DNA from 3 places in the Exiguobacterium sp. RIT341 genome. Region 1 is predicted to be linked to each of the others. Evidence: riboswitches for the same ligand, from Rfam matches in the RefSeq annotation. Region 1 holds a riboswitch; each other region holds the start of a gene.

Region 1 (3,276 bases):
AACGTAAAGCATGTTGTTTTCGTTCTAGTCGTTCCGTCATAGAACTAATCGTTTCTAAATCAGCGACTGGTGCGAGTCCGATCGTCCGACGAATCAGTTCGCAACCGGCAAAGCCAAGGGCATCCTGCAAGATCGTGCTCAGTACATCGTCGACGAGTCCCGATGTCCGGAATGGTTCGACGGCTTCGCGTTCCCATAAGGCGCGGAACGTCGAAGCGAACGTCAGCCAGAACGTATCGATGTCGCGAATCCGGGCATCACGAAGTGCTGAATAATCCGGGTATGCTGCAAAGAATAAGTGGGCGATGAACTGTCCGACATCAAATCCGAATGGACCATAAAAGGCGAATTCTGGATCGATGACTTTCGTTTCCGTTGCCGAAGCAAAGATGCTTCCTGTATGTAGATCGCCGTGTAGCAACGCATCTCCTTTCGTGATGAAAAGCGCTTCGAGTTTTGCGACTTCGCGTTTCAACTCATCGTCCGCCCATAGACGTGCCACCTCTTCTTCAAGCCCGGCTTCAATCTCGTTCGTCTCCGCGTCATGGAACGGATCCGTGAAGATTAATTTTTCCGTGATGTCGCACAAGTCCGGATTGTAGTACGTTCGGGCGACACGTTTTTTTTCAACCGGACCAAGCGCAAAGTCCGATGTATGGAATAAAGTCCGAGCGAGATAAGAACCAATATGTTCCGCAAGCAACGGATACTGTTCACCTGCGAGTAAACCGCTTCGAACGATTGTCAGATGTGAAAGATCTTCCATGGCCGTATACGCCTCGTCGTGACTAGCATGAAAAACACGCGGTACGAACGGCACGGCATGCCGGGCGAATTCACGGAGTGCGGATTGCTCGATCCACGCCCGCTCGAGTGATAGTGGCCAGCTTTCACCGACGACTTTCGCGTACGGAAGTGCTTGTTTTAGAATCAATCGATGTTCACCTTCTCGAATTCGAAAGACAAGATTGAGATTGCCGTCGCCAATCTCTTCTGCTTCGACGGCTCCGTCGCCGATCAGTCCTAGTGAGCGGACCCGTTCGATCGCGTCCTGTTCTGTAAATGCTTTGTATGTCATCTCAGTTCCCCCTGTGTGATACACGAAAAAGCGCCTCTTTTCGTCATCGAAAAGAGGCGCAGGAAAGTCACTGCGTCCTCTTATCTCTCAGACGAAACGTCTGTTGGATGTAGCACCGTGCCAAGTGGTCGGTTGCTGCGGCGTCATCGGGCCAATTCCCTCTGCCAACTCGCGATAAGAGTCGTATGTAGTTGTCGTGTGTGATATTGATTTGAATCTTACGCAATCCTCTTCCCTGCTGTCAAACTAAAATCAGGGAGAAATGGACATCGTTTTCATGCCATCTATAGAAAGAGTATTTTCAAAAAAATAAATTTTCTAAAAATAGTTTGACAAGTCGTGACTCTCATGTAAAAATTGCAATTAGATTTCACAATTTCATCCAATTCTTATCAAGAGCAGACGGAGGGACAAGCCCTACGATGTCGCAGCAACCGACCTTTTGGCACGGTGCTAATTCTTGCAGCTACTAAGCTGACAGATAAGAGTCCACGTTCGAATCATTCATGGTCTCTTGTCGCTGACAAGAGACCATTTTTTTATTGAAGGAGGAAAGACATGGCTTACATCACAGCTACTTATCAATTGACCGCCCGCGATCGACTGGAGCAACGCGCCGAACAACTCGCGCTTGGTCTGACGGTTGGTTCCTGGACGGAGCTGAATCATCTTGAGCAACAACAACTCGCCTCATTCAAAGGAGAAGTCGTACATACGGAAGAGCGCGACGGTAAAGGCTATATCACGATTCGTTACCCGGAACACAATGTATCGCGCGACTTTTCTGCGATCTTGACGACCGTCTTCGGGAAACTCTCACTCGACGGTGAAATCAAATTAACAGAACTGCTACTACCCGATACATTCACGTCGGATTTTCCAGGTGCGAAGTTCGGGATTGAAGGGATTCGTTCCTTGATTGGTGTCGAAGATCGTCCACTGTTAATGAGCATCTTCAAAGGGGTCATCGGACGCGATTTATCGTTCCTTCGTGATCAACTCGAAGGACAACTTGCTGGTGGGATCGATCTCGTCAAGGACGATGAGATCCTATATGACAATCCGTTGACACCGACGATTGATCGGGCACGGATCGGACGTGAGGTTATCGATGCTCATTTCCACCGGACCGGTAAACGTGCGTTGTATGCGATCACACTTAGTGGTCCCGTCTTTACGCTCAAGGATCAAGCCAAACGATTGATTGACGCTGGAGCAACTGCTTTCTTGTTGAATACCTTCACATACGGACTCGACGTCTTACGTGAATTGGCAAGTGATCCGGAGATCAACGTTCCCATTTTCAATCATCCGGCTTACAGCGGTGCATTGATTGCCAGCCCGAACCACGGTGTTGCAGCGCCTGTCTTACTTGGCACATTACCGCGCGTTGCTGGTGCAGACTTAACACTATTCCCGTCACCTTACGGCAATGTCGCTCTTCCGAAGGACGTCGCCCGCGGCATCGCGGTCGAAGCGACTCGCCTCGGTCAGACGAAAGCGATTTTCCCTGTCCCTTCAGCCGGTATTCACCCAGGACTCGTTGCTCAACTCGTACGCGACTTCGGGATCGATTCCGTCATCAACGCTGGTGGTGGCGTACATGGTCATCCGCAAGGTGCTGCGGCTGGTGTTATCGCTTTTCGTCAAGCACTTGATGCGGCACTCGCAAATGAATCCCTATCGAATGCTGCGTCACGACATGAAGAATTACGAGTCGCGCTCGACGCTTGGGGGATCAAGTCATGACCTTACGAATTCTTTGTGACTTCGACGGTACCGTGACGATGCAGGATAACATCATTGCACTCATGGAGGTATTTGCGCCAGTGAATGACTTCGAACCGTTGAAACGTGGCGTGCTCGACCGGACGTTATCGATCCAAAGTGGTGTCGGGCAGATGTTCGCGCTTCTGCCGTCCGACGGTAAAGCGGACTATCTTGATTTCTTGATGGAGCGCGCCGTCATTCGCGAAGGATTTTCGGAGTTGCTTCAGTACAGTCGTCGTCAAGGAATCCATTTTTCGATTGTTAGCGGTGGAATGGACTTTTTCGTCGAACCGATCTTAGCACCGTTCCTCGAGCAAGAGCAGATTTACTGTAACATTGCCGATTTCAGTGGTCCATTCGTCCACATCGATTGGCCACACGCCTGCGATGCCCATTGCACGAATGGATGCGGCTGTTGTAAAACATCC
Region 2 (3,276 bases), on a different contig from region 1:
CGGCGCAACCGTCGTCAACACGCCGACTGAACTCGATATGCAAGGGGCAATCGACCGGGCAAAAGAACTCGGTCAGGAAATTCCGAACAGTTACGTTCCGTTACAATTCGAAAACGAAGAGAACCCAGTCACGTATCAGCGGACACTCGGTCCTGAGCTGATGGCGGACTTGCCGCACATCGACTGGTTCGTTGCCGGTTGTGGTTCAGGTGGTACGTTCGCCGGAACAGCGGACTTCTTAAAACAACGTCTCGGTACAAAAGCAGCAATCGTTGAACCGGAAGGCTCCGTCTTAAATGGTGGTCCAGCGGGTCCGCACAAGACAGAAGGCATTGGGACAGCAAAATGGCCAAGTCTCGTTCCGCGTGAACTCGTCGACGAGATTCATACGATTTCTGACCGCGATGCATTTGACGCGGTTCATACACTCGCTGCTCGCGAAGGATTGCTCGTTGGTAGTTCAGCAGGGGCAGCGCTCGTTGCTGCGCTTGATATCGCAAAGCGTCACCCCGGCAGTACGATCGTCACCGTCTTCGCAGACAGTGCCGAACGCTACTTAAGCCAACAAATCTTTGAAAAGGTGGACGAAACTCATGCGTAAGAAGACAGCATTGATTCATGGAGGAACAGGTGTCGACCGGGCAACAGGAGCCGTCACACCTCCGATCTATCAAACAAGCACATACAAGCAGGATAAAATCGGTCAACTCAAGGACGGATACGAATACTCACGGACAGCGAACCCGACACGGACGAGCATCGAACGATTGATTGCGGATCTTGAAGGTGGCGCACGTGGTTTTGCATTCGGTTCTGGGATGGCAGCGATTCATGCCGTCTTCCACTTGCTTGAGTCTGGCGACCACATCGTCATGACGGATGACGTCTACGGTGGTACGTTCCGCTTGATGCAACGCGTCTTACCGAAGTTCAACATCCAAGTGACATTCGTCGATACGACGGACCTCGCGGCAACGGAAGCAGCGATCCAGGACAACACGAAGATTGTCTACGTCGAAACACCGACGAACCCGTTGTTGAAAGTAACAGACATCACAGCCATCGCAACGATTGCCAAACGTCACGATCTTAAACTCGTCGTCGACAACACGTTCGCGACTCCATACCATCAACAACCACTCGCACTTGGTGCTGACATCGTCTTACACAGTGCAACGAAATACATCGGCGGACACTCGGACGTCGTCGCTGGACTTGTCGTCGTCAAAGATGATGCGCTTGGCGAAGAGCTTCACTTCATCCAAAACTCGACAGGCGGCGTGCTTGGACCGCAAGACAGCTTCTTGCTCGTCCGTGGTCTACGTACGCTCGGTATCCGGATGGATGCGATCGAAGAGACAGCGCATGATCTCGTTGCGTTCTTACAAGCACAAGACATCGTCTCGAACATCTTCTACCCAGGACTGGCATCGCATCCTGGACATGACATCCAAGCGAAACAAGCGACTGGATTCGGTGGGATGATCAGCTTTGATGTCGGTTCAGCAGCGAACGCAGAAAAACTCGTCGAGGCGACACACTTCTTCACACTTGCTGAGAGTCTTGGTGCCGTCGAGAGTCTGATTTCGGTGCCGGCACGGATGACGCACGCGTCGATCCCAGCAGAACGTCGGGCAGAACTCGGCATCACGGACGGTCTCGTCCGGATTTCAGTTGGACTTGAGGATGCGGAAGATTTGAAAGAAGACTTAACACGTGCTTTCACGTTCCTCGAAAAAGTTTCTGAAAAAACTGTTTGACAACAAAAATAACCCCTGCTAATATTCAGAATATATTCTACAAACTTAATACCGAAACTCTTATCGAGAGTGGTGGAGGGACTGGCCCGATGAAACCCGGCAACCGCGGATCTGATCCGAAGTGGTGCTAATTCCAGCAGACAAAAGTCTGGGAGATGAGAGCAAATGGTTTTGTGTACTGAAAAGTGCGCGCGTTTGCTCTAAAACGCGCGCACTTTTTTTATTTTAGGAGGGACAGTTGTGATTCGTTTACAAGACGTAGGAAAGATTTATCGCTCAAAGCGCGGAGCGGTCGAAGCCGTCGCGAATGTCGATCTGACAATCGAACGCGGTGAAATTTTTGGAATAATCGGTTATTCCGGAGCAGGGAAATCGACCTTGATCCGATTGTTGAATATGCTCGAAGCACCAACGAGTGGTTCGATTCAAATCGATGGTGTCGAAATGACATCACTGAAACCAAAAGAATTACGAGGCGTCCGCAAGAATGTCTCAATGGTTTTCCAGCACTTCAACTTACTCTGGTCACGGACTGTTGAAGAAAACATCATGTTCCCACTCGAACTCGGTGGCTTCCCGAAGGCTCGCCGTAAGGAACGAGTTGCGGAACTGATTCAACTCGTTGGTTTAGATGGACGTGAAAAAGCCTATCCGTCGCAATTATCGGGTGGTCAAAAGCAACGTGTCGGTATCGCTCGGGCACTCGCATCGAACCCTGACGTTCTCTTATGTGACGAGGCAACGAGTGCACTCGATCCGAAAACAACGGACTCAATCCTTGAGTTACTCGTCGATATCAACCAGAAACTAAAACTGACGATCGTCTTGATCACACACGAGATGCATGTCATTCAAAAAATCTGTCACCGGGTCGCCGTCATGGAAGCCGGTAAAATCGTCGAGCAAGGACCGGTCGCAGAAGTTTTCCGTCACCCGAAACAAGCGATGACGAAAGAATTCGTCAAACAATTGACGTCGCCATCGGAGAACGAGTTGACGTTTGCGAAACTCCGCGAACGGTATCCAACCGGAAAAATCGTTCAATTGACGTTCGTCGGATCGACAGCGGAAAGCCCGATCATTGCGGAAGTCATGAAAGATTCACCCGTCCTGTTCAATATCATCGGCGGAAACGTCGGTCAATCACAGGAAGGGGCACTCGGTACACTGTTCATTCAGTTGATCGGGGAAACAGAAGCAACACAAGCGGTCATTACGAAGCTTCAAGCCAGTGATGTTGAAGTGGAGGTGGATCACCGATGATTTCATTCTTTGACAACCTAGACTGGGACATGGTGTGGGAAGCGACAGGTAGTACGATCTATATGACGGCAGTCGCTGGTCTTTCGACATTCGTTCTCGGTTTGATCATTGGTTTATTATTGTTTGCGACAAACGAAGAGTTGTTGTTCAAGAATCGGGCGTTTTATTCGATCTTGAGCTTAATCGTTAACGTCTTCCGTTCGATTCCGTTCATCATCTTACTGATCTTATTGATTCCATTTACGAAAGCAGT
Region 3 (3,276 bases), on a different contig from region 1:
AAGGCACGTCCCATGTTCGTCGCTTCGTTCGGAACAGCGATTTTGCCACCGACTGGAATATCTTTGACGTCCTTATATTTATCTGAGTAAATGCCCATCGGTGCAATGACGGTCGTCGCAATCGGCGACAGCTTCAACTTATGTTCCTTCTTGAAGGCGTTGAAGTAGGAAATCGTCTGGAAGGCATTGGCGTCGATCTCACCCTCAGCCAGTGCCATGTTCGGCTGGACATAATCGGAGAACTTGACGAGTTCGATTTTGATGCCCTCCTTTTCCGCTTTTTTCGCGACGTAATCCCACACTTGAGTATCTGAACCGCTGACCCCGAGCTTGATCGTCTTTTCTTCTTCTCCTGATGCTGAGCACCCGGCAAATAAAATCGTCGTTAATGTTGCTCCAATCGCTACTGCTTTTTTCATGGCTGAATCGCTCCCTTGATTAATGTCTTCTGATTTTTCGTGCGACGATGTTGCCTGTCGTCTGTAAGCCTTGGACTAAGATAACGAGAATCCCGACCGTGATGATCATGACTTTCGTGTCGAACCGTTGATAACCGTACGTAATTGCTAAGTCACCCAGTCCACCACCACCGATGGCGCCTGCCATCGCCGACGCCCCGATCAAGCCGACTGTTGCAATCGTTAAATTAAGGATTAGTGAACCGAGTGCTTCCGGCAGAAGGAAGCGGAAAATCGTTTGGAATGGCGTCGCCCCCATCGCTTCTGCTGCCTCAAGGACACCTTTGTCGACTTCAAGTAAGGAACTCTCGATCAGCCGTGCCATATACGGGGCGGCATAAAAGACGAGTGGAACGATGGCGGCTTCTGTTCCGATCGACGTCTGGACGATCAACCGTGTCAACGGGATGATCGCAACAAGTAAGATGATGAACGGAATTGAACGGAAGATATTGACGATACTGTTGAAGAATGTGAACAGCGGGACGTTCTCGAGCAATGCCCCTTTTCGGGTGACGACGAGCAGGATGCCGAGTGGTAAACCGATCAAAGTCGAAAATAATAACGACACTGACACCATCGTCATCGTCTGCAAAAATGCTGTCCAGATATCACTGTAGTTAACTAGCATCAGCAAGCACCTCCTCGACGGTCACCTGTGCCTGATCGATGTACTGTAAGGCCCGTTTTACTTCGATTGTTTCACCGATCAGTTCAACAAGTAATGTACCGAACGGTGTTTCCTGTAACTCCGTGATGCTACCGTGCAGGATGTTGACATCGACGTCGAAGCGTTTTGCGACTTGCGATAAGAGTGGTTGTCCGGTGTGATGTCCGAGAAAATGAATCTTATAGATCGGATGCGCATTCCGTGACTCGATCAACTGACGAATTGATGCCGGAATTTCATCATGCATGACGGAGCGGACGAAGTTTTTCGCTGTCTCGGTCTGCGGATTCGAAAAGACATCAAAGACTGTTCCTGACTCGATCAGCTTCCCGGCTTCGATGACGGCGACCCGGTCACAAATCTCCCGGATGACGCCCATCTCATGGGTGATCAAGAGAATGGTGATCCCGTATTCCGCATTGATGCGTTTTAATAACTGGAGAATATGATGTGTCGTCTGAGGATCGAGTGCTGACGTCGCTTCGTCACATAAGAGCACGGATGGTTGCGTCGCTAGTGCCCGGGCGATGCCGACACGTTGCTTTTGTCCGCCGGATAATTGATCCGGGTAATGATCCGCCTTGTCCGCAAGATCGACGAATTCGAGTAATTCCGTCACCCGGCGACGAATCTCGTCTTTCTTGACACCTGCGAGAACGAGTGGTTTCGCAACGTTCGTAAAGACCGTGTTTGCATTCAATAGATTGAAGTGTTGAAAGATCATCCCGATCCGCTGTTTCGCTTGGCGTAATTTTTTTGGTGATAGTTGTGTTAAATCTTCCCCGTCGACCGTCACTGTTCCTGACGTCGGTCGTTCTAACAGGTTGACGCAGCGGAGCAATGAACTTTTCCCGGCACCGCTAAAGCCGATGACACCGAAGATTTCGCCTTTCTCGATCGTCAGGTCGACACCGTCGAGTGCTGCGATCGTCTGATCCTTCGTGACGTACGTTTTTTTGACTTGATGAAATGCAATCATTCCGTTTTCCCCCTTCATTCAACAAAAAAGGTCCCTTCTTGAGAAACAAGAAGAGACCTGGATCCGCACAGTGGCAGAATCCACTCCACTCATCTCTCAGACATCTGTCTGATGGAATTGGCACAGTGCTCATAATGAGTCTGTTGCCGAGGTTTCGTAGGGCCAGTCCCTCCACCTCTCTGGATAAGTATTGCGGTATGAAATTCGTATGTGTGTTGTTGCGTTGTTGCTTATGTCGTAAAACTAATTTTTACATTACGGGTCGAACCTTTAAAAGTCAACCAACTTTGCAAAAATAATCCATTTGTCGCATATCGATTGAGTCATAAGTTATGAGTTAGCTGAAAGAACAAATCACGATTCGTCCAGAACGATTTGACAAGGCATTTTCGGTCGTGCTACCATCGTTTCAATGATTAATCCGACAATTCCAATATGATATTTATCAAGAGTGAACGAGAGACCTGGCTCTATGACTTCACGGCAACCTGCAATCTGTAAGGTGCTCCGACCAGCAAAGCGCGGCTTTGGATGATACGGTGAAAAACTCGTGGGCGTCCAAGCAGTGACGTTGACGAGTTTTTTTCACGAATGGAGGAAAAATAGTAATGATGAACTATCCTGTATTGACTGGTGCTGAAGCATTTTATCTTCAAGGTGGACCGATTGGCATTTTAATCTGTCATGGTTTTAATGCGACCCCGCAAAGTGTTCGGGACGTCGGTGAGGCATTTGCTGCTAAAGGATTCACTGTCTATGCTCCACGTTTGCGTGGTCACGGGACGAACGTCCGTGAGTTCGAACAATCGACTGCTCGATGTTGGAAGCAGAGCCTGCAAGACGGCTATGCATGTTTACAAGAAACATGCGATCAAGTCTTCGTCATCGGTCAATCGATGGGCGCGACGCTCGCACTATCGCTCGCCGCTGACGGGATTCCATTTTCAGGCATCATTACGATCAATGCCGCTCTCTCCGTTCCGTCTTATGAAGCATTGTCGTTTGAAGATGGTCCACAGTACTTACCAGAAGGGGCACCGGATATCAAACGGTCTGCTTTCGAAATCATCTATGACCTCGTTCCGAGTCGTTGTGCATTCGAACTCGTCCGCTTGATGGATGAGACGAAAGGACGCCTTGGATCGATCCTTCTACCGACATTGATTCTT

What was found. Region 1 has a riboswitch for S-adenosylmethionine ahead of BW42_RS11040 (2,3-diketo-5-methylthiopentyl-1-phosphate enolase). Riboswitches for the same ligand answer to the same signal wherever they lie in the genome.
Region 2: another riboswitch for S-adenosylmethionine. It lies ahead of BW42_RS00175 (methionine ABC transporter ATP-binding protein); the one in region 1 lies ahead of BW42_RS11040 (2,3-diketo-5-methylthiopentyl-1-phosphate enolase).
Region 3: another riboswitch for S-adenosylmethionine. It lies ahead of BW42_RS10615 (methionine ABC transporter ATP-binding protein); the one in region 1 lies ahead of BW42_RS11040 (2,3-diketo-5-methylthiopentyl-1-phosphate enolase).

Annotation. Positions count from the first base shown of each region.
Region 1 is NZ_JFYW01000009.1:15,981-19,256, forward strand. Features, by position in the region: gene mtnK (S-methyl-5-thioribose kinase) at 1-1,078, opposite strand, end outside; SAM riboswitch class I at 1,156-1,259, opposite strand; SAM riboswitch class I at 1,465-1,566, shown strand; gene BW42_RS11040 (2,3-diketo-5-methylthiopentyl-1-phosphate enolase) at 1,637-2,827, shown strand; gene BW42_RS11045 (2-hydroxy-3-keto-5-methylthiopentenyl-1-phosphate phosphatase) at 2,824-3,276, shown strand, end outside.
Region 2 is NZ_JFYW01000001.1:26,518-29,793, forward strand. Features, by position in the region: gene BW42_RS00165 (PLP-dependent cysteine synthase family protein) at 1-601, shown strand, start outside; gene BW42_RS00170 (bifunctional cystathionine gamma-lyase/homocysteine desulfhydrase) at 594-1,760, shown strand; SAM riboswitch class I at 1,818-1,922, shown strand; gene BW42_RS00175 (methionine ABC transporter ATP-binding protein) at 2,001-3,023, shown strand; gene BW42_RS00180 (methionine ABC transporter permease) at 3,020-3,276, shown strand, end outside.
Region 3 is NZ_JFYW01000008.1:338,641-341,916, forward strand. Features, by position in the region: gene BW42_RS10605 (MetQ/NlpA family ABC transporter substrate-binding protein) at 1-419, opposite strand, end outside; gene BW42_RS10610 (methionine ABC transporter permease) at 439-1,089, opposite strand; gene BW42_RS10615 (methionine ABC transporter ATP-binding protein) at 1,079-2,107, opposite strand; SAM riboswitch class I at 2,194-2,297, opposite strand; SAM riboswitch class I at 2,547-2,648, shown strand; gene BW42_RS10620 (carboxylesterase) at 2,716-3,276, shown strand, end outside.